DNA from 2 places in the Pantoea sp. X-Soil-TKNS-1280 genome. Region 1 is predicted to be linked to the other one. Evidence: predicted binding sites of a transcription regulator. Region 1 holds the regulator's gene; the other holds the start of a gene.
What was found. Region 1 encodes ArgR, which controls arginine synthesis, uptake and breakdown. Its sites were predicted from a motif close to ANTGAATAAAAATACANT; they were not measured.
Positions count from the first base shown of each region.

Region 2: a site for ArgR is predicted at 5,501-5,518, ahead of argF (ornithine carbamoyltransferase). Genes of this name have one in related genera too.

Region 1 is NZ_AP035962.1:3,871,018-3,883,076, reverse strand. It holds gene aaeB (p-hydroxybenzoic acid efflux pump subunit AaeB) at 1-917, shown strand, start outside; gene AC6I8X_RS18030 (barstar family protein) at 1,092-1,361, shown strand; gene yhcN (peroxide/acid stress response protein YhcN) at 1,420-1,683, opposite strand; gene AC6I8X_RS18020 (YdgH/BhsA/McbA-like domain containing protein) at 1,784-2,056, opposite strand; gene yhcN (peroxide/acid stress response protein YhcN) at 2,145-2,408, opposite strand; gene argR (transcriptional regulator ArgR) at 2,899-3,369, opposite strand; gene mdh (malate dehydrogenase) at 3,800-4,735, shown strand; gene mscM (miniconductance mechanosensitive channel MscM) at 4,769-8,101, opposite strand; gene asd (archaetidylserine decarboxylase) at 8,116-9,012, opposite strand; gene rsgA (small ribosomal subunit biogenesis GTPase RsgA) at 9,093-10,142, opposite strand; gene orn (oligoribonuclease) at 10,245-10,793, shown strand; tRNA gene AC6I8X_RS17980 (tRNA-Gly) at 11,113-11,188, shown strand; tRNA gene AC6I8X_RS17975 (tRNA-Gly) at 11,214-11,289, shown strand; tRNA gene AC6I8X_RS17970 (tRNA-Gly) at 11,315-11,390, shown strand; gene queG (tRNA epoxyqueuosine(34) reductase QueG) at 11,816-12,059, opposite strand, start outside.
Region 2 is NZ_AP035962.1:650,140-662,198, reverse strand. It holds gene pepA (leucyl aminopeptidase) at 1-48, shown strand, start outside; gene AC6I8X_RS02990 (DNA polymerase III subunit chi) at 117-575, shown strand; gene AC6I8X_RS02985 (valine--tRNA ligase) at 581-3,436, shown strand; gene AC6I8X_RS02980 (GNAT family N-acetyltransferase) at 3,505-4,008, shown strand; gene miaE (tRNA isopentenyl-2-thiomethyl-A-37 hydroxylase MiaE) at 4,136-4,897, opposite strand; gene rraB (ribonuclease E inhibitor RraB) at 4,956-5,378, opposite strand; gene argF (ornithine carbamoyltransferase) at 5,543-6,550, shown strand; gene pyrB (aspartate carbamoyltransferase) at 6,794-7,729, shown strand; gene pyrI (aspartate carbamoyltransferase regulatory subunit) at 7,743-8,207, shown strand; gene ridA (2-iminobutanoate/2-iminopropanoate deaminase) at 8,288-8,674, shown strand; gene AC6I8X_RS02945 (beta-N-acetylhexosaminidase) at 8,717-11,101, opposite strand; gene nrdD (anaerobic ribonucleoside-triphosphate reductase) at 11,370-12,059, shown strand, end outside.

The DNA of each region.
Region 1 (12,059 bases):
CCCATCATGCGATGATTAACGGCGTGCGCACTTTTGTCGCTACCGCGCTTGGCTCGCTGTTCTGGCTCTATACCGGCTGGACTTCCGGTAGCGGTTGTATGGTGATGCTGGCGGTGATCACCGCACTGGCGATGCGTATGCCAAACCCGCTGATGATGGCGAAAGACTTTTTGTACGGTATGACTGTCGCGGTACCACTGGGTGCGCTGTACTTTATCTACATTATGCCTGCCACTCAGCAAAGCATGTTGCTGCTGTGTATTGCCATTGGTTTGCTGGGCTTTATTGGCGGCATCTTCGTGCAGCGCCGTCAAATCGGCACGCTCGGGGCGCTGATCGGTACGATTAACGTGCTGGTGCTCGATAACCCGATGAAGTTTGAGTTCAACGTGTTTCTCGATAACGCACTTGGTCAGGTCATTGGCTGTTTTGTGGCGATGATGGTGATTCTGCTGATTCGCGACAAATCGAAAGAACGTACCGGACGTAAGCTGCTCAACCGCTTTATGTATGCGGCCGTGTCGGCCATGACCACTAACCAGGCACGTCGCCGGGAAAACCATCTTCCCGCGCTGTATCAGCAATTGTTCCTGCTGCTCAACCTGTTCCCGGGTGATATTAATAAATACCGTATCGCCCTGACGCTGATTATCGGTCATCAGCGCTTACGCAATGCGGAAGTCCCCATCAATGCTGATTTGTCGGCTTACCACCGTCAGCTGCGAGCCACTGCAGACCAGGTTATTTCGACGCGCAGTGATGATAAACGGCGCGTCTATTTTGAGCGGTTATTGCAGGAGCTGGATATCTACCAGGAAAAACTCCAGCAATATGCGGCACCAGGCAGCGTGACCGAGCCAGTGAAACGGTTAGCCGCTATGCTGAGTAAGTACCGCAACACATTGATTCAAATCTAAAACGAGCCGCCGCGTTTATCGCGCGGCCCGTTGTCACAAAACCCCCGGATAATGCCATCTATACTTTCCTGACAGAATGCAAACTGGCGGGAGAAGCAGGGATGCCCCCTTCTTTTGCCGTGACGCATTCATTTCAACGCTTTAATCAGTAGTGGCACAGAGAGGATCGTCATGATGAGAATCGAACGTTTTGATTTCGATGAAATCGTCGATCAGGCGCACTTTTTCCGGCAGTTCAGCGACCGTTTTGCGCTGGCGGATTTGGCGATTATTGATCTGGACGATCTCTGGGAAGTGGTGACCGGCGATCAACTGCCGTTGCCGCTGGAGATTGAATTTATTCACTTAGGAAAGGGACAGAAGCGCCGCTATGGCGCGTTGATTCTGTTGTTTGATGAAGCAGAAGAGGAGCTGGAAGGGCAGCTCCGCTTTAATGTGAAGTAACCACAAAAAGGGCCCCGGCGAGCGGGGCCAAAGGGTTCGTCAAGCAGTTGACGAGGAATTACTTATACAGTTCAGCAGTAATGTGATAATTGTCGCCAGTGCGGGCTTCAATCACTTTATAAGCGCTGGCACCCTGTTCATCGGCTTTCTGCGAAAGCTGAGCACGATAATCCATAGGCGCACCGGCAGTACCACTGATAGTCACTGTCCCCGCAGGCTGCATAGTCTGAGCCTGTTCTGCTGTGACCAGCTGTGCGGCAGACGCACCAAAAGCGAGGACAGAGAGCAGGCTGGCAGTTGCGATGGTTGTTTTGATTTTCATTGTATTCTCCTTTAGCAATCAACAACCTGCGGTGATAAGTGGGGAGCGGGTCGTCGATCTCTATCCTGGCGCCCGCAGGCGCCGGATAGTCAGTTAGCAATTATTTGTACAGTTCAGCAGTGACGTGGTAGGTGTCATTCTGATTGTTTTCAATAATGCGGTAGTGGCTGGCACCCTGAGCATCCGCTTTAGCTGACAGCTCCTGACGGATATTCATCTGGTCGCCATCACGACCACTTACGCTGATGGTTTGGTTCAGCGGTTGCAGATTCATGCTGTCTGCCTGTTCGTTAGTGATCAGGTTGGCAGCGCTGGCACCGAAAGAAAGAATGGAGGCCAGGCTCAGAACTGCGATAGATAATTTAGTTTTCATGATTCACTCTCCTGAATTTTGTCTGGCAACCTGAGCGCAACTGCGTCTCAAATGGGTTGCCGTTCATACTTGTCTTGTTTCAGCAAACTTATTTATAAAGTTCAGCGGTAGCGTGATAGGTGTTGTCATTACGCGCTTCAATCACGCGATAAGCTTTAGCACCTTGCTGGTCTGCTTTTTCACTCAGCTGCTGATGGATATCCATCGGCGAACCGGCAGTGCCGCTGACACTGATGGTGCCGGCCGGTTGCAGATTCATGGCCTGATCGGCATTGATAGAATCTGCGGCGAAAGCACCAAATGACAGGGCAGATAGAACGCTCAGGGTTGCGATAGTAGTTTTAACTTTCATGATTATTTCCTCGTCTTCTGTTTTTTCTCTTTTTATTCACTGTGATTTGCATCACGAAACAAGTATAGATCTAATCACCCATGAAATTAATATTCAGCTAATAATGTTTGGTTGTTATTCTTTATCCTTATGACAACTTTTAATAACTGAGTGTTATAAAAACCGCCTGGTTTCTGTCCAATGGCTGTTAATTACATGTAAAAACAAAGGTCTATGTCATTTTATCTTTCTGTGCGAAATATACCGGTTGATCCAGCTGGCTGGTACGCAGTAAGTGGGCAATACGGCTAATCCTGGTATGTAAAGCAGTGTAAAATAGCGCGAAAGGTTAAGCAGGCTAAAAGGTCCTACCAATCATCCAGAGGGGTGAGAACTGACGGGAATATGCTTAATGCATTGTTTCCTGAGTGTTTTGGCAAAAGCGCGACGGCTGGAGGGGAAGATAGCAGGATTGTTACCGGCAGGTAATCTGCCGGTAGCAGGCAGGGTTTTATAGCTCTTGTTCGAATAAAACCAGGATAGCGTCGTGCAGTTGCTTCACGGTAAAGCTACGCGCGGGGGTAATAAAGATGGTGTCATCACCGGCGATGGTGCCGAGGATGCCTTCCGCCTTGCCGAGAGAATCCAGCAGGCGGGCAATCAGCTGTGCGGCGCCAGGACTGGTATGAATCACTACCAGCGCATCGTTATAGTCGATATCCAGCACCAGATTTTTCAGCGGGCTGGTGGTGGTAGGGACACCCAATTCGGCTGGCAGACAATACACCATCTCCATTTTCGCGTTGCGGGTACGCACTGCACCGAACTTAGTCAGCATACGAGAAACTTTTGACTGGTTGATATTCTCGAAGCCGTCTTCCTGCAGCGCCTGCACAATTTCGCCCTGAGAGCTGAATTTCTCTTCTTTCAATAGGGCCTTGAACGCCTTGATCAGGTCGTCCTGTTTAGATGGGTTTCGCATAGGTTACCAATAAAAAGAGGGATGCATCGGGCAACAGGCCCATGGCAGATAAATTATTATGCATTTAAATGAATTTTTATGCAATAAACCAGGTGGGAATTTCGCCGGGAAAACCTGCGGGGCGGCGATCATAACAGAGATTTCCCGCTGCGCCAAAATCGCGGGGTGGCACGCAAAAGCGAAGGTTGCAATGTTGTTATATTATTGAAGTGGTAACAACAAAATGACTGATCATTGCCGACCCCTGTCTTCTGGCTGCGACCTATGATCATTCAGGCGACTTCTGAAGTGTGGATGTCTCGGGAGCCGAATTGCGGCGTCAGTGTTTATAGCGCGACGGGCCTTGTCGCTATCGCCTGAGAAGTTGATTACACTCGTAACCTGATGGAAACCCGGCATATCTCTGCCCCACCTTAATAAGGAGTCCAGGATGAAAGTTGCCGTTCTCGGTGCCGCTGGTGGTATTGGCCAGGCGCTTGCACTGCTGCTCAAGACCCAATTACCCGCAGGTTCAGCTCTCTCGCTCTATGACATCGCCCCGGTAACACCGGGTGTGGCTGTGGATCTCAGCCATATTCCCACCGCAGTGAAAGTTGAGGGTTTCAGTGGTGAAGATGCCACGCCCGCACTGAAGGGAGCCGATGTGGTGCTGATCTCCGCCGGAGTGGCACGTAAACCCGGCATGGATCGCGCCGACCTCTTTAACGTTAACGCAGGCATTGTCCGCAACCTGATTGAACAGGTGGCGAGCACTGCACCAAAAGCCCTGATTGGCGTTATCACTAACCCGGTTAACACCACGGTCGCGATTGCGGCGGAAGTGCTGAAGAAAGCCGGGGTATATGATAAGAACCGCCTGTTTGGCGTCACCACCCTGGATATTATTCGTGGCAATACTTTTGTTGCGGCGTTAAAGGGCAAACAGCCGGGCGAGATTGACGTGCCGGTGGTGGGTGGTCATTCGGGCGTCACTATTCTGCCGCTGCTATCGCAGGTAAAAGGCGTCAGCTTCAGCGAGCAGGAAGTCGCGGATTTGACCAAACGGATTCAAAACGCCGGTACCGAAGTGGTGGAAGCCAAGGCAGGTGGCGGTTCTGCGACGTTGTCGATGGGGCAAGCGGCCGCGCGCTTTGGTCTGTCGCTGGTGCGAGCCATGCAGGGCGAAGCCAATGTTGTGGAATGTGCTTATGTGGAAGGGGATGGTGAATACGCCCGATTCTTCTCACAGCCGCTGCTGCTGGGCAAAAACGGTATCGTTGAACGGCGACCGCTCGGGCCGCTCAGCGCTTTTGAGCAGCAGGCATTGATCGGCATGCTGGATACGCTGAAAAAAGATATCGCCCAGGGCGAGGAGTTTGTGAAGTAACCTGTAGCGGCGCGATTTATCGCGCCGCTACTTTTATAACCCACCTGATTTAAAATTCCGTGCTGCAGGTGCGCCATTGCTGGCTGGCGTCTTCTTGCCCGGCGTTTCCATACGCACCTGGAAAGGCGGGAAGGGCATTTCAATGCCGTGCGCGGCGAAACCATGCAGAATCAACTGATGCAGCTCATGACGCAGCGGCATGCGATGCCCCATTTCGGCAGCGTAAACACGCAGCTCAAACAGCTGAATCCCCTGCTGTAAATCGACAAGGAAAACATCCGGTGCGGGCATGTCCAGCACATACGTACAGCGCTCTGCCGCCTGTTTAAGCAGGTTTGTTACTTCGTCACTGTTCACCCCGGCGGGTGCGGGAATGGTCAGCACGACGCGTGTGACGGAGTCGGACAGCGACCAGTTAACGAACTGCTCAGTAATAAAGGCCTTATTCGGCACGATGATTTCTTTACGGTCCCAGTCGGTAATGGTGGTCGCACGGGTATTAATACGCGTGATACTGCCGGTGAGATCGCGGATGGTGACGGTATCGCCAATACGAATCGGCTTCTCGAACAGGATGATCAGGCCGGAAATAAAGTTAGCAAAGATTTCCTGTAAACCAAAACCAAGACCCACACCGAGTGCGGCGACCAGCCATTGCAACTTCGCCCATTCGATACCAATCATGGAGAAGCCAATCAGGCCACCGATCAGCATCAGCACATATTTGGTCAGGGTGGTGATGGCATAGCCAGTACCGGGCGTCAGATTCAGGTGCTGTAGCAGCGCCAGTTCCAGTAGTGCTGGCATGTTACGTACCAGCTGGGTAGTGATAATCAGCACCAGTATGGCGATCAGGACCGAGCCGAGGGTAATCGGCTGGATACTCTCCACCCCCTGAATTGTGGTACTGACATCCCACAGGCGGATATTTTCCAGAAAACCGAACGCCGAGTGAATTTCTGACCACAACACAATCACCGACACCAGCGCAATTAATGTCAGAAGGGAGCGTACCAGACGCAGCGACTGGGCGCTGATGGCGTCGAGATCGATAATCGGTTCGTCCGCTTCTGGCGCTTCGCTACTCCCGGCTGGCTGATCCTTCTCCTCTTCGCTACGTGCGCGGTTTGCCAGCATATCGGCACGGCGCTGACGGGCGCGATCAAAAGCGATACGGCGACGCTGAATCAGCATCCAGCGGCGGATAATGTGGTAAATCACCAGCAGGAAGAACCAGATGCCAACGGACGTTTCCAGACGTGCCAGCAGCGCCTGCGCAGTCGCCAGATAGCCGATGCAGGAGGCAAAGGCGGCGACCAGCGGGATGGCGATCATCAGATTCCACAGGATGCGATTGACGAAGTTATCGCCGTTACCTTCTTTATCCAGATATAGCGGAATACCTGCACGTTTCAGGCTGACGGTGACAATGCTCAATGCGCCGCAAATCAGGATGAAGCACAACCGCCCCAGCGTTGATGAGAACTCACGGTCCTCCAGATTAGCGAAGGCAATCAACAGCATGATCAGCGGCACAATCAGGCCGACGCTGAGTGAGTAATAACGCATCGCGCGCGCCACCCGCGTGTGCGGCCAGCGGAAATGCACCACAAACAGGCCATTTGGGCGGGCAAACGAGGCACTGATCATAAATGCCCACAGGAGCGGCAATGTGGCAGTAATACCGTCGCCGATTGCTACCGCGATCGGGTAGGGCCAGGCTTCCTGTAATCCATAACCCAGTGCAGCCCAGAGCACCGGTATCGGTACGGCCACCAGAATTGACCAGAACACCGTGCGCAGCGTCAGGCTGAATTGATCCTGTGTGACCTTGCCAACTTTGCTGGCGGCACGCGCCAGAAACGCATGGTAATGACGGCGCGTGCTGATGCTAAACCCAACCAGTAGCAGCGCACCCATGATCGGCAGCACGGTTTCTTTGCTGGTAAACATCATGGCCAGCGCTTTACCTAACTGGCCCAGCGTATCGAGTGATAGCAGGCGTCCCAGCGACTGTGCCACATCCACCGGGAAATTCAGGTCAACGGTGCTGACGTCAGCCGTCCAGAACAGATAGCGATGTGTGGCGTCGCGCACTTCAGCCAGCGCATCCTGCAACTGGGTATTGGAGACTTTAAGTTTGGTAATTTCCAGAATCAGCGTATCGCAACCGGAAATTAATGAGTTGAGCAACTCGCGCTGAGTTTTCAACTGAGCTTCGAGGATGCGGCTCTGCTCGCTGGTAAAGGGCGTGCCATCATCCTGCTTCTCTTTACGCAGCGTCTGCTGGCGCTCAAGCAAATCTTCATAACGCAGCCGCTGGACACGTAACTGGCCCATCTCGTTATCAATCTGCTGCGATTTCGGCACATCTGGCAGACGCGCGACCTGGGCGCGCAGCGCTTCACCCAGCAGGTTCGAGGCACCCAGCCATTGTGATTGCTCGCGCAGGGTACTTAGCGCCTGGCGTACCTGCAAGGTCTGATTGGTCGATAGTCGCTGCTGCGAAGCGACCAGATCCATGCGCTGTGCCTGTTGATTGAGATCGGCTGACAATTCACGGTTTACCCGGAATTGATCGCTGATGATGCTGGGCAGATCGCCACTGTTTTCTGCCAGTTGTTCGGTTCGTTCCAGCGCCTGTTCTGCTTCACGCTGACGTTGGTTATTCAGTTGATTACGCAGTGCCTGGAGATAGTTATCCAGCTGGGTCGCCTGGCGCTGATGTATTTCGGCACGCATCCGCGCCAGTTCCTGGCGATTATTGGCGGAGAGCTGCGCCAGCTCCAGTTCATCCACACGGGCTTTATTGGCGGCGTTTTCCGCCTGACGTGCGTAAACCTGCGCCTGGGCCTGCGGCGTCGTGGCTGCAGCGGCACCCTGTACACGGCGGTCGCTCTCGGTCATCGCGCGACGTGCTTCGGTTTGCTGCTGTGGTAACTGCGATAGCGAATCGCTGATTTCACGCGCCCGGTCCTGTTCCTGCTGAGCCTGGCGTCCCTCTTCCAGCAACTGACTGCTAACCTGCAAAATTTCCTGATCCAGCTCGGCGCTGCTCATATTACTGCGCACGGTTTTGCTGCTATCCGTCAGACTGGCGAGTTGCTGGCGCAGTTCACGCGCCAGTCGCGGGAAGTCATCAATCACCTGCTGATATTGCTTCGTGCGTTCCAGGGAGTCATCACGTTCAGCAAGAAAATTGAGCGCCGTTTCCAGTGTCTGAATTTGTTCGGTTTGAGAGGGGGAACTTTTCGCGGATTTGGCCGCGTCCAGTTCTTGTTTCAGGTCGCTGGCCACCGGGACAGTGGCAGCGAAAGCAGTGCTGCTGAACCACAGGCTCAGCAGCAAAATAAGAGAGGCACGCACTGGGAAATTCCCGCTTAGTCGGTGAGCGGGGCGGTTTCACCCGGCTGTGGCAGGGCGATGGCCAGCGGCTGACCGAGGCGGGTCTTGCTTTCGGCTTCCAGGCTTTCCGCCAGTTTGACGCGCTGTGGCGCAAACAGGTTGATGACCGTTGAACCCAACTTGAAGCGACCCATTTCCTGTCCTTTCAACAATACAACGGCTCCGTCATGGTCGGCTGCCGGGTAGTGCCAGCGTTTAATCACCCCTTCACGCGGTGGCGTAATCGTCCCGGCCCACACGGTTTCGATGCTGCCAACAATGGTGGCACCCACCAGAATCTGCACCATCGGACCGTGATCAGTATCGAACACGCAAATGACACGCTCGTTACGGGCAAACAGATTCGGGATGTTGCGTGCGGTTAACGGGTTGACCGAGTAGAGGTCGCCCGGGACATAGATCATTTCACGCAGGACGCCGTTACAGGGCATATGCACGCGATGATAATCACGCGGCGCCAGGTAAGTGGTGACAAAGTTGCCGTCCTGGAACTGCTGCGCCAGTTCATCATTACCCGCCAGCAGCGCCTGCAGCGTGTAGTAGTGACCTTTGGCCTGGAAGATCTGATCGCCTTCGATGCGGCCTAACTGGCTGATGGCACCATCGGCTGGCAGGGCCAGCAGCGTTGCATCGGGATCGATCGGACGTGCCCCTTCTTTTAATGGGCGCACAAAGAAGTCATTAAAGGTGCGATAGCTGGCAGTATCTGGTTTGCTGGCCTCAGCCATATCGACTTTGTAGTACCAGACAAAAATATCAATGACCGCTTTGGTCAGCCAGCCACCACGCCGACTGGCACCCCAGCCTGCGAGTTCGGTCAGTCCTTTCTTAGGCAGAATATGATTCAGGCCGAGTTTAAAACGATCAAACACCTTAGCCTCCTGGCTTTATTACGTATCGTTGAGACAAAAGGGGGCGGATTGTAGCAGCGCCCCGCGTGCCGTTGTACTCATTAATCTTCGCTGGCGGAAAAGTTTTTACGTGTTTTTACCTGCGCCATGCTTTCCAGAATACGGTGGTAGTTATCGAAACGGGAAATGTTGATGATCCCGTTTTCTACCGCTTCGCGAATGGCACAGCCCGGATCGTTGTCATGTTTGCAGTCGCGGAATTTGCAACTGCCAAGAAACTCACGAAATTCGACAAATCCACGGGTAATTTGTTCCGGCTCCAGGTGCCACAAGCCAAATTCACGTACCCCAGGGGAATCAATCACATCGCCACCGTGGGGGAAATGGTACAGGCGTGCGGCGGTGGTGGTGTGCTGGCCGAGACCCGAGGCATCCGAGATGTCGTTGGTCAGGATTTCGTCACCGGCAACATCCAGACCCAGCAAGGCATTCAGCAGGCTGGATTTGCCGACGCCAGACTGTCCGGCAAAAATGCTGATGCGGCCAGTCAGTGCGGCTTCCAGCTCGGCCAGGCCATTTTTGGCACGGCTGGAGACCATCAGCACGCGGTAACCAATATGGCGATAGATATCCATCTGCTCATCGACAAAGGCGCGAGCCTCGTCATCCAGCAGATCGGTTTTGTTCAGCACCAGCAGGGGCTCGATCCCCAGGGTTTCGCTGGCAACCAGGTAACGATCGATGATGTTGAGTGACAGTTCCGGCAGGATCGCTGAAACGATAATGATCTGATCGATGTTGGCGGCGATCGGTTTGATACCGTCGTAATAATCGGGGCGCGTCAGTACGCTGGTACGATCGTGCACAGCTTCGACGATCCCTTTGCCGCCGTTCTCATTCGCAGCACGCCATAAGACGCGATCGCCCGTCACCAGCGAACGGATGGTGCGACGGATATTACAGCGATGCACCTCACCCGCGCTGTCCTCGACGTCTGCGTGCATGCCGAAGCGGCTGATCACTACACCATCGGTTGCTTCCCCAAACAGGCTGTCATCCGGTTCCGGTTTTTCGTTCCGTTGCTTCAGACGACGCTCGTGGTTCGCACTCACACGACGTTGTTGACCCTTCGACAGTTTATTTTTGCTCACGCATCCTCTCACGCTTTCGCCAGGCTTCGCCCCGCTGGGCAAAACGTCTATGATACACCTTAATTTAGTCTAATGACGACTTTGGCAACGGGCGGAAAACGCATGACAGCTGGAAATGAAAACAATCTGATTTGGATCGACCTCGAAATGACCGGACTGGATCCGGAACGCGATCGTATTATTGAGATCGCCACGCTGGTGACCGATGCAAACCTGAATATTCTGGCAGAGGGGCCGGTGCTTGCGGTGCATCAATCCGATGCGCAGCTGGCGCTGATGGATGACTGGAACGTGCGTACTCACACCAATAGCGGTTTGGTGGAGCGTGTGAAAGCTAGCCAGTACGACGATCATGCTGCTGAACTGGCAACCATCGAATTTCTGAAACAGTGGGTACCCGCGAATACCTCGCCGATTTGTGGCAACAGCATCGGTCAGGATCGTCGCTTCCTGTTTAAATACATGCCGGAACTGGAAGCCTATTTCCATTACCGTTATCTCGATGTCAGTACCCTGAAAGAGCTGGCGCGCCGCTGGAAGCCCGATATCCTGCCAGGTTTCAAAAAGAGCGGCAGTCATCAGGCGTTGGATGATATTCGCGAATCGGTGGCGGAACTGGCTTATTATCGCGAGCACTTTTTGCAGCTTTAAGCGGGTCAGGGTGCGCAGGAAAACAGCAGGTTGCTGAATTAAGCAGCAAACGCGCGGAAAGCGCAAAATTTTGCTTTCAGGCTCTTGCGATGGAAAGGATTTCTCGTATAATGCGCACCCCGTACCGATGAAGAATTTCGGTATGGTACAGAGTCAGTTTTTAGTTTGCGCAGTCGCGAACAAATACAACGATGCAGCATCGAGTGTTTTTGTTTGCAACAAGGCGGCAACGGAACGAGTCCCTGGGAGCTTACTCAAGTAAGTGACCTGGGTGAGTGAAGGAAGCCAACGCAGTCGCAAACAAAAAGACGACGATGATGCGGGAATAGCTCAGTTGGTAGAGCACGACCTTGCCAAGGTCGGGGTCGCGAGTTCGAGTCTCGTTTCCCGCTCCAAAATCTGTATAGCAGCACCCTCTACGCGGGAATAGCTCAGTTGGTAGAGCACGACCTTGCCAAGGTCGGGGTCGCGAGTTCGAGTCTCGTTTCCCGCTCCAAAATTTGTATAGCAGTACCTCCTACGCGGGAATAGCTCAGTTGGTAGAGCACGACCTTGCCAAGGTCGGGGTCGCGAGTTCGAGTCTCGTTTCCCGCTCCAGATTTTTATATTCATTAAAGTTGTTTGTCGTAGATTACGAACAGCACTAAAACTGTGTCAGCCAGGGCGTTTTCTGAAATTTTGCTCAATTCTGCTGAGGCAGGTAAGTGACGAATTGGCGACGGTCGCTGCCAAAATAATTCTTCAGGTTATCCACAATCTGTCTGGTGCACCCGGACGGCGCTTTACCCCATCTGCAAAACTGTTTTAAACAGAGTTATCCACAGGCTCTGGACAGGTACCCGCAACGTAAAACATGTGAAAATGTTAACGATTAATCAATAATTAACTGATTTTAATGGTTATTTTCATGTTTCAGTCTGTTAGTACGATGACTGGACGATATAACGGGGCATACCTGCAATCGGACTTATAATTTTATTCACAGCATGTGGAAAAGGATTTTATCCTGTAAATTTGCTCAATCACGCATCACGTGACAGCCCCTTTTCAATCGCTCGTACCAGACGCAGTTTGCGGGCGGGTTGAACGTCAATCGCCAGTGCAGCACGTTTCTGTCGCTGCTGATCCAAAGCCCAGTCGATATGTTCATCCAGCAATGGATGCTCCCCTGAACGCTGTTGCAGTACGGTAATGTTTTCTTCCGACCACGGGGCATTACCCAGCGCTACCGCGACATTGCGCAACCAGCGCAGATGACCAATCCGG
Region 2 (12,059 bases), 1.1 Mb from region 1:
CTGTCGCAGTTCCTGCTGAATCGTGCAGGTCTCAACGGCGACGATTGATTGCTGGATTGACCTTACTTGTGGGGCGCATAATGCGCCCCAATGTCATTAATGGAATGTAGCCCGCCATGAAAAACGCCACCTTTTATGTGATGGAGTCCGATACTGCCAGCGACGGCCTGAGCGCCATCGAAGCGCTGGTGTGCGATCTGGCTGAAGCACGCTGGCGTGACGGCAAACGCATCCTGATTGCCTGCAATGATGAACAACAGGCGAATCGTCTGGATGAAGCATTATGGCAGCGCCCGGCCAACGCCTTTGTGCCGCATAACCTTGCCGGTGAAGGGCCGCGTTATGGCGCACCGGTTGAACTGGCGTGGCCGCAACGTCGTGGCAGCTCGCCACGCGATTTGCTGATCAGCCTGCTGCCGCAGTTTGCAGATTTTGCTACTGCTTTCCATGAAGTGATAGACTTCGTACCTTACGAAGAATCCCAGAAACAACTGGCGCGTGACCGCTACAAAGCGTATCGCAGCGTTGGTTTCCAATTGAATACGGCGACGCCACCACAGCCGCAAACGACATAGCAGAAATGGAAAAGACATATAACCCGCAAGATATCGAGCAGCCGCTTTACGAGCACTGGGAACAGCAGGGCTACTTTAAACCCAATGGCGATACCAGCCAGGAAAGCTTTTGCATCATGATCCCGCCGCCGAACGTCACCGGCAGCTTGCATATGGGTCACGCCTTCCAGCAGACCATCATGGACACCATGATTCGCTACCAGCGTATGCAGGGTAAAAACACCCTGTGGCAGGCCGGTACTGACCACGCGGGTATCGCTACCCAGATGGTGGTTGAGCGCAAAATCGCGGCTGAAGAGGGCAAAACACGTCAGGATTACGGACGCGAAGCCTTTATCGACAAAATCTGGCAGTGGAAAGCGGAATCTGGCGGCAATATCTCCCGTCAGATGCGTCGCCTCGGCAACTCAGTTGACTGGGAGCGCGAGCGCTTCACCATGGATGAAGGGCTTTCCAATGCCGTGAAAGAAGTGTTTGTACGTCTGTACAAAGAGAACCTGATTTACCGTGGCAAGCGCCTGGTAAACTGGGATCCGAAACTGCGTACCGCCATTTCTGACCTTGAAGTAGAGAACCGTGAAACCAAAGGTTCCATGTGGCATATCCGCTATCCGCTGGCCGATGGTGCCAAAACGGCGGAAGGTAAAGATTATCTGGTGGTCGCCACCACCCGCCCGGAAACCTTGCTGGGCGACACCGGTGTGGCGGTGAACCCGGAAGATCCACGCTACAAAGATCTCATCGGCAAAGAGCTGATCCTGCCGCTGGTCAACCGTCGCATTCCGATCGTCGGTGATGATCACGCCGATATGGAAAAAGGCACCGGTTGCGTGAAGATCACCCCGGCGCACGACTTTAATGACTACGAAGTGGGTCGTCGTCACGCGCTGCCGATGATCAACATCCTGACTTTCGATGGCGACATCCGTGTCACCGCCGAAGTGCTGGACACCAACGGTGAAGAAACCGATGTGTACAGCAACGAAATCCCGGCGCAGTTCCAGAACATGGAACGCTTTGCCGCGCGCAAAGCCATGGTGGCTGCGGTTGACGCACTCGGCCTGCTGGATGAGATCAAACCGCACGATCTGACTGTGCCTTACGGTGACCGTGGTGGCGTGGTGATTGAGCCGATGCTGACCGATCAGTGGTACGTGCGCACTGCCCCGCTGGCGAAAGTCGCGGTGGAAGCGGTGGAAAACGGCGACATTCAGTTTGTGCCGAAGCAGTACGAAAACATGTATTTCTCCTGGATGCGTGACATTCAGGACTGGTGTATTTCCCGTCAGCTGTGGTGGGGTCACCGCATCCCGGCATGGTACGACAACCACGGCAACGTGTACGTGGGTCGTACTGAAGAGGAAGTTCGTCAGGAAAATAATCTGGCTGCCGACGTCGCGCTGCGCCAGGACGAAGACGTGCTGGATACCTGGTTCTCTTCCGGCCTGTGGACCTTCTCTACCCTCGGCTGGCCGGAGAACACCGAAGCGCTGCGTACCTTCCACCCGACCAGCGTGCTGGTGAGTGGCTTCGACATCATCTTCTTCTGGATTGCCCGCATGATCATGCTGACCATGCACTTCATGAAAGATGAAGACGGCAAGCCGCAGGTGCCGTTCAAGACCGTGTATATCACCGGCCTGATCCGCGACGAAGAGGGACAGAAGATGTCCAAGTCGAAAGGTAACGTCATCGATCCACTGGATATGGTTGACGGCATTTCGCTGGAAGATCTGCTGGAAAAACGTACCGGCAACATGATGCAGCCGCAGCTGGCGGATAAAATCCGTAAACGCACCGAGAAACAGTTCCCGGACGGGATCGTGCCATCAGGCACCGACGCCCTGCGCTTTACCCTGGCGGCACTGGCGTCAACCGGCCGTGACATCAACTGGGATATGAAGCGCCTGGAAGGCTACCGCAACTTCTGTAACAAGCTGTGGAACGCCAGCCGCTTTGTGCTGATGAACACCGAAGAGCAGGATTGTGGTCAGAACGGCGGCGAAATGAAGCTGTCGCTGGCGGATCACTGGATCCTGACCGAGTTCAACAGCACGGTGAAAGCCTATCGTGAAGCGCTGGACAGCTATCGTTTCGATATCGCGGCGAACCTGCTGTACGACTTCACCTGGAACCAGTTCTGTGACTGGTATCTGGAGCTGACCAAGCCAGTGATGAACAGCGGCAGCGAAGCGGAACTGCGCGGCACGCGTAACACGCTGGTCACCGTGCTGGAAGCGTTGCTGCGCCTGGCGCACCCGATTATTCCGTTTATCACCGAAACCATCTGGCAGCGTGTCAAAGTACTGAAAAATATCAGCGACGATACCATCATGCTGCAGCCGTTCCCGCAGTACGATGCGGCGAAAGAAGATGCCGTAGCCAAAGCGGATATCGAGTGGATGAAGCAGGCGATTGTCGCGGTACGTAATATCCGTGCCGAAATGAACATCGCACTGAGCAAGCCGCTGGATGTGCTGCTGCGTGATTGCTCCCCTGCGGCGCTGCGTCGCGTGGAGGAGAACCGCAACTTCCTGTCGCGTCTGGCGCGCCTGGAAAGCCTGACCATTCTGCCTGCGGGCGAGAAAGGTCCGGTATCGGTGACCAAGATCGTTGAAGGCGCGGAGCTGCTGATCCCGATGGCGGATCTGGTCAACAAAGACGCGGAGCTGGATCGTCTGGCGAAAGAGCTGACCAAGCTTGATGTTGAGATCGAGAAGATCCAGACCAAGCTGGCGAACGAAGGCTTTGTCGCCCGTGCACCGGAAGCGGTGGTGGCGAAAGAGCGCGAGCGCGCAGCGGAACTGGAACAATCGAAAGCAAAACTGATTGAACAGCAGGGCGTGATTGCGGCATTGTAAGCGTTTCAGGCCAACTGCTTAACCGAAGCCGGGCACTGCCCGGCTTTTTTATATCGGATGAGATGATAATGACCACCGTCACCCCACTGGATCTTCAGGTGCGCCCGATCACTGCTGCCGATAATCCGCTGATTGCGCAGGTAATTCGCGCGGTGTCTGCCGAGTTCGGTCTGACCGCGGACAAAGGCTATACCGTGTCCGATCCCAACCTGGATCGTCTGTTTGAATTGTATAGCGAGGCGAACAGCGCCTACTGGATTGTTGAGCATCAGGGCAAGGTGCTGGGTGGGGGCGGCGTGGCACCACTGGCATGCAGTGCGCCGGATATTTGTGAATTGCAGAAGATGTACTTTATGCCGGAAGTGCGCGGTTTCGGCCTGGCGCGGGATCTGGCACTGCGCGCGATGGATTACGCACGCCAGCAGGGGTTTCGTCGCTGTTATCTGGAAACCACCGGCAGCCTGACGCGTGCCATTAAGTTATATGAATCGCTCGGTTTTACGCTGATTGAAGAAGCGCTGGGCTGTACCGGGCATGTGGATTGCGAAGTACGGATGCTGCGTACCCTTTAACACCACGATTGACCGCGCAATAAATTGCGCCGCTACAAATCATACGGCAGGAAAGAGTGCCAGACACGTGGCACAACACCGTAGCGGCGCGATTTATCGCGCGGGTTTTGGTACACGCGCCGCGACGTCAGAAGGTCGGTACACCGCTATGAAAACGCAGCTCCGTATCCGGTGAGCTGATTAACCGCCCTTCTGCCTCACCAATGGCGCGCACGCGTGGTGCAATATCCTTCGGCGATATCTGCGCCGCCAGCGCCAGATAATCCTGGTAATGACGCGCCTCTGAACGCAGCAGTGAGATGTAGAATTTCTCCAGTTGCTCATCCAGATACGGTGCCAGGCTGGCAAAACGTTCGCAGGAACGCGCTTCGATGTAAGCACCACAAATCAGCTTATCCACCAGCGTATCCGGTTCATGCGTGGTGACCTCGCGCAGCAATCCCTTCGCGTAGCGGCTGGCGGTGATTTTGCGATACGGCAGATCGCGCGCCTGCATGATTTCCCATACCTGATAAAAATGATGCAGCTCTTCTTTGATCAGCAACACCATCTTTTCCACCAGATCATCTGCCCACGGCAGTTCATTGCGCACGATGATGCTTTTGGTCAGATTCTTATGGGCGTTGATAAAGTTGCTGTCGTGATTTTCACCAAAGATGAAATCTTCATAAGGCTGTAGCCACGCCAGAATGGCGTCACCACTGGGCTTATCCGCGACATATTTGCGAATCAGCCAAACGGCGGTTTGTGCCGCTTTTAACTCGCACACCATATGATCGGTGAGCAGCAACGTCAGATTTTCTGGTTTGCGTGCTTCATCAATCCACGCCTGCGGCGTGCGGCAATGCAAAAACTGATGGATAGGTTCTAACAGCGGGGCGTAATTCATCGGTTGTCTTTGTCTTGCGGGGAATGGGGTTCGGGCGGCCTGGGCCGCCCGTTAATCCTTAGTGACGCACACCGTTGTCGTCTTCATCGTCGATAAAGTCGCCGTCGTCATCCTCGTCTTCAGCATCCGGGTCTTCAAAATAGGTGCCCCAGCCGTCGTAATCGACGTTGTATTTACCCGCCAGGTTCACCAGTTGCTCAACCTGCGCATCGATCAGCTCGGGTTTCAGCGCCGCTTCGCTCAGAATATCGACACACATCACCGTGCTGCCATCTTCCAGCTCCAGTTCCTCCGGCTCGGTGACTTCGTAGCCGAGTTTGAAGGCATCAACCGCCGCTTTTTCCAGCGAGTCAAAATTGTTGCAGGAGAGATGATGCTCGATGGTGTAGAGCGCATCCGGATCGCTGCCATCTTCCAGTAATTCATCAATGATCAACCGCGTCTCTTCGCGTTGTTCTTCCAGCAATGCTTCGTATGCCATGGTGATGTCCTCAAAATGTTCGGCAATGAATGCAATTATTTTCCCACACTGCCTCGCGCGCCACTACTCAAAACACAAAGTTTCTTAACGCTGGGGTTGAAAATGCATATTCATCCGGTTAGATTGAATTTTAATTCATTTATGATGATCACACGGAGAGCTGTATGAGTCAGCTGAATCAACGTCATTTCCTGAGATTGCTGGATTTCACCCCAGCAGAAATTGATTACCTGTTAAGCCTTGCCGGTGAATTAAAACACGCAAAGAAAAACGCCAGCGAAACGCAGTACCTGAAAGGTAAAAACATCGCGCTCATCTTCGAAAAAGACTCGACCCGTACCCGTTGCTCTTTCGAAGTTGCCGCTTACGACCAGGGTGCTAACGTCACTTACCTCGGCCCGAGCGGCAGCCAGATCGGCCATAAAGAGTCGATGAAAGATACCGCGCGTGTGCTGGGCCGCATGTATGACGGCATCCAGTATCGTGGCTACGGCCAGGCGCTGGTGGAAACCCTTGCCGAATACGCTGGCGTGCCGGTATGGAACGGGCTGACCACCGAATTCCACCCAACACAGCTGCTGGCCGATCTCCTCACCATGCAGGAACATCTGCCGCAGAAATCCCTGAGCGAAATGACGCTGGTGTACGTCGGTGACGCACGCAACAATATGGGCAACAGCATGCTGGAAGCGGCAGCGCTGGTCGGGCTGGATCTGCGTCTGGTCGCACCAAAAGGCTGCTGGCCAGAAGAACAGCTGGTGGAGCAATGTCGTGTGGCGGCACAGAAAACCGGTGGCAAAATTACCCTGACGGAAGATATCGCCGACGGCGTACAGGGTGCCGATTTCATCTACACTGACGTATGGGTATCGATGGGTGAAGACAAATCAGTATGGGCCGATCGTATCGCCCTGCTGCGCCCGTATCAGGTCAACAGCGCGATGCTGGCGCTGACCGGCAATCCGCAGGTCAAATTCCTGCACTGCCTGCCCGCCTTCCACGACGATCAAACCACCCTCGGACACCAGATGGCCGAGCAGTACGGTCTGCATGACGGCATGGAAGTCAGCAATGACGTGTTTGAGTCGGAGCACAGCATCGTCTTTGATCAGGCAGAGAACCGTATGCACACCATCAAAGCGGTGATGGTCGCCACGCTGGGGCAGCCGTAGCAGCCGTCAGGGCAAACGTTTACCTCACCGCGATTTTTGCTTGATGCAAATCAGTGAATGCGTATAATGCGCCACAATTTGCCGGGAGGAAGCATGCAACAGCGCAGCGCACAATTTGACGCTCCATTACGCCAGAAAGCTGGCGGCGCACCTGTTTCTTTCCGTCATCAATCGATCGCAAAAAAAGCCCCTTAAGCAGGGGCTTTTTTTTGTCCGTCATCCGGCAGCGCAGAGGAGAGAGCTATGGCCAACCCGCTATATCGTAAGCACATTATTTCTATCAACGATCTCAGCCGCGACGAGCTTGAGCTGGTACTGCATACCGCTGCGCAATTGAAAGCGCACCCACAGCCAGAACTGCTGAAGCACAACGTGATTGCCAGCTGCTTCTTTGAAGCCTCGACCCGCACCCGCCTGTCGTTCGAAACCGCCATCCATCGCCTCGGTGCCTCGGTGGTGGGTTTTGCTGATGGCAGCAACACCTCGCTCGGTAAAAAGGGCGAAACCCTCGCCGATACCATCTCGGTGATTGGCACCTATGTTGATGCCATCGTGATGCGCCATCCACAGGAAGGGGCCGCTCGCCTTGCGACCGAGTTTTCCGGCGGCGTGCCGATTCTTAATGCCGGTGACGGTGCCAACCAGCATCCGACCCAAACCCTGCTCGACCTGTTCACCATCCGCGAAACCCAGAGTCGCCTGGATAACCTGAATGTGGCGATGGTCGGTGACCTGAAATATGGCCGTACCGTGCATTCCCTGACTCAGGCACTGGCGAAATTCGACGGCAACCGCTTCTTCTTTATCGCCCCTGATGCGCTGGCGATGCCGTCTTACATCACCGATATGCTGGATGAGCGGAACATCAGCTGGTCACGTCATGACAGTATCGAAGAAGTGCTGCCGCAGCTGGATATCCTGTACATGACGCGCGTGCAGAAAGAGCGTCTTGACCCGTCGGAATACGCCAACGTTAAGGCCCAGTTCATCCTGCGCGCCAGCGATCTGGTAGGGGCACGCGACAATATGAAGGTGCTGCATCCACTGCCCCGCATTGATGAGATCACCACCGATGTCGATAGCACACCACACGCCTGGTATTTCCAGCAGGCGGGTAACGGCATCTTCGCCCGCCAGGCGCTGCTGGCGCTGGTCCTGAATCGCGACCTGGCCCTGTAAGGAGGAAAACAGCATGACACACGATAACAAATTGCAGGTTGAAGCCATCAAACGCGGCACGGTGATTGACCATATCCCGGCGCAGGTTGGCTTTAAGTTACTGTCGCTGTTTCGCCTGACGGAAACCGATCAACGCATCACCATCGGTTTGAATCTGCCTTCCGGCGAAATGGGGCGTAAGGATCTGATCAAGATCGAAAACACCTTCCTGACTGACGATCAGATCAACCAGCTGGCAGTGTATGCGCCGCATGCCACCGTCAACCGCATCGACGAGTATGAAGTGGTGGCGAAGATCGCCCCGACTTTACCGGATCGTATCGAGCGCGTGCTCACCTGCCCGAACGGCAACTGCATCAGCCGCAGTGAACCGGTGTTCTCCAGTTTTGCGGTGAAAAAGCGCGACAATGAAGTGCATCTGAAGTGCAAATATTGCGAGAAAGAGTTCGCGCACCACGTGGTGCTCGGTCACTGGTAATCGTCGGCTGCGTCCCTATAATGGGTCGATATTTTCACGCTGCTGGCGACTGCCGGTAGCGCACTTCTTAAGGAGAAACAATGTCTCGCGAAATCAGTACCGAAAAAGCACCGGCAGCGATTGGACCTTACGTACAGGGCGTGGATCTCGGCAGCATGATCATCACTTCTGGTCAGATCCCAGTGAATCCGCAAACCGGTGCCGTGGCAGAAGATGTGTCAGCACAGGCACGTCAGTCGCTGGAGAACGTGAAGGCGATTGTTGAAGCCGCTGGCCTGAAAGTGGGCGATATCGTAAAAACCACGGTGTTCGTGAAAGATCTGAACGATTTCGCCACCGTTAACGCCACCTATGAAGCCTTTTTCACCGAGCACAACGCCAGCTTCCCGGCACGCTCCTGCGTAGAAGTCGCTCGTCTGCCGAAAGACGTGAAGATTGAGATCGAAGCGATCGCGATTCGTCGTTGATCCGCCATAACGGCGCGATAAATCGCGCCGTTATGTCCGTCTTTATTTCAAAGAATGCAGCAGTTTCTCCAGTGGTCGCACCATAGCCAATACCGTTTCATCCTGCACCTGCGCAGCCGCATCCAGTTTTGCCTGCATCTGCGCCACTTCGCCTGCGCCATACGCCTGATTACGCTGCAACGTCGCCACTAAATCCAGCCCCATACGACTCAGCTCAGCCACCTGCTGCACCTGCGGTTGCAACGCGTGTAACTGATAGTTATGCAGCGTCAGCGGCATTACCCGGTCGCAATTGCTCAACCAGCGTTGTAGCTGCTGGCGAATGGCGTTGGCGGCCTGATGGTTTTCACGATTGGCAATCAACGCATCGACCTGTTGATCCAGCAAACGTATCGCTTCACTCTCCGCAGGTAGCACGTCGGCCAGCCGGTTCAGTGGTTCGAAATAGTTGTAGTGTCCCGCCTGGAATTTCAGATGCTGGCGCGTGTAATATTGCGCCGGTTCCAGCACTTCGCTCAGCACTCGCAGCGGGGTGATATCGGTACTGTTGGCCAGACGCATCATCTGCACTTCCGCCTGCCGGTATTGTTGTAACCCCACCGACACGGTGCTCCAGCGATCGATAGCACGCAGACGCTGGTACATATTGTCGCTGTCGTTCACATCAGCGGCAGACCACAGCCGCTCGGCCACGACAAAAGTACGTGGCCACAGTTTGGTATCAATAATCTGGCTGTTGACGTTTTCTGCCCATAACGCCGCTTCGCCGCCCAGCAGATTTTCGCTGAGCTGCTGGGTTGTCGGCAGCGACGGAGCGATGCCCGCCGGTACCTGCGCCAGGCGGCTACCTTCCGTGGGATAACGCACGTTACCCACCAGCATATAACCGGTCAGGTTGTTTTCCGTCAGCGTCACCACCGGCTGCACTTCTCCCATCCAGCTATCAACGCGGAACGTCACCTGCCCAGGGGACAGCCAGTCAACCTGGCTGACCAGACGCCGTGCTTTGCCGTTGAAGTCGATAAACCCACGCCAGCCCTCTTTGCCGTCAATCAGGGTGAAGCTGCCCTGCACCGCACTGCCCTTCAGACGCGGCAGGGTGAATTGCCAGCTCTGCGCCTGTTCACCCGGTTGCAGCTGATCCTGCCCATTTAACCCCTGGGGGAAAGGTTCGTTGCGGTAGTGATAAGCCGCAGGCTGCGGCTGGTCAAGATAGAAGCCGGTAGAGAGGATACCGCGGTAGCCATTTTTCACCACCTCGCCCAGCGCATCCTGCCCCTGCCATGACTGGATCAGAATGCTATGCGGCAGGGAGGGATGATAGATTTCGTCCCAGCCCACCATCTGCCGTTGGTGGGCTTCGAGGATTTTTTCCACCCGCTGATTAAACCATGCCTGCAAAGCATGGGCGTCTTTCAAGCCATGATCGCGCATAAACTGCTGAATCTTTGGGGAATCATTCCACTGCGTGGGATCAACTTCATCGCCGCCAATATGCAGGTAAGGATCCGGGAAGATCGCCGCTACTTCCCCCACCAGCGTATTAATAAAGTTGAAGACTTCTTCATTACTCGGATCGAGCAGCGGCTTAAACACCCCCCAGCCGCGCTCCATCGTATAGGGTCCCGGTGCGCTCATCAGCTCTGGCATCGCCACCGCAATGGCCGACGCATGGCCTGGCAGATCGATTTCCGGCACCACGCGGATGCCGCGTTGCGTGGCATATTGCACCACATCGCGCATATCCTGCTGCGTGTAGTAGCGACCATCGCTGGCTTTCTCCTGCAACTGGGGATAATGGCTGGAGGCAAAGCGCCAACCCTGATCGTCGGTCAGATGCCAGTGGAAAACATTCATGCGTGCCGCCGCGATGCCATCAATCTGACGTTTGAGGGTCTCCACCGGCATAAAGTGACGGGCAGAATCGATCAGCAATCCGCGCCACGCAAAGCGCGGTTGATCGTCAATGGTGACATAAGGGATCACCGTGCCACTTTCGCTGTTTTCAATCAGTTGCAACAACGTCTCCATGCCGCGCATCGCCCCAAAGCGAGTCCTGGCCTCCAGCAGCACGCCGTCACTGTTGACCACCAGATGATAGCTTTCATCGCTGTCCGGCTGGGGGATCGGATCAACCGCATCCGCAATCTGGATGCGGATGGTGGCCTTTTCGTCTGACGCAGCGGACGGTAACAACGGCCAGCCCGTTTGCCGTGCGATGCGTGCCAGCCAGCGTGCCTCCGCCCCCTCCAGATGATCGCCTGAGATTTGCAGCGTGAGCTGTGGTGTCAGCTGATACGCTCCGCCGCTGTGCGGCAGTTCAACCTGTTGCGGCCAGGGCATGAGCGGCAGGTCACCCGCCGGTGTCGCGAAAGCAGAAAAACTCATTGCTAAACAACAGGCAAGCAGCGTTCGGGGCAGAGGCATGAAGGGCATCCTTGTGGAAAATTGACGGACCAAAACCGGCAAAAAGCCCATTAAACCTGCTTCGCGACGCAAATCAAGCCAGGCAAACCAGAAGTATGGGCGTGTTAAAACTTTTTCAGTTTAGTCAGATGGCAGATTGCACGCCTTTCATGCTTTGCAGGAACTTCTTTGCGCCTGGTCAATAACGGCCTAATTAATTTCCGCGCAAACACCATATGTAGATATTACACTTCAATAAAACCACAACATATAGTTTCATGGAGGCTAAATGGCAACGGTAGTGATTAAGCGTGATGGCTGCAAAGTGCCTTTTGATGAACAGCGCATTGCCAGTGCGGTGCAGGCTGCAGCATGCGCTGCCCAGGTGAACGATAACGCCTGGTGCACTCAAGTGGCGACTGAGGTAAGCCAGCAGCTGGCTAGCCGCGACGAAGTGGATATTCGCGACATTCAGTGCGCGGTAGAAGAGACGCTGATGAGCGGCCCCTGGCCCCAACTGGCACGCGCCTATATTGAATATCGTCACGATCGCGATCTGGCACGCGAGCAGCGCGGGAAACTGCATCACGCGATTCGTGGCCTGGTGGAACAAACCAACGCCGCCCTGCTGAATGAAAACGCCAACAAAGACAGCAAAGTGATCCCTACCCAGCGCGATTTGCTGGCTGGCATCGTGGCTAAACACTACGCACAGCAACAAATCCTGCCGCGTGATGTGGTGCTGGCGCACGAGCGCGGCGAGATCCACTACCACGATCTCGATTATTCGCCCTTCTTCCCGATGTTTAACTGCATGCTGATCGATCTGCGCGGCATGCTGACCAACGGCTTCAAAATGGGCAATGCAGAGATCGAACCGCCAAAATCGATCGCCACCGCCACCGCCGTCACCGCCCAGATCATTGCCCAGGTCGCCAGCCATATTTACGGTGGCACCACTATCAACCGCATTGACGAA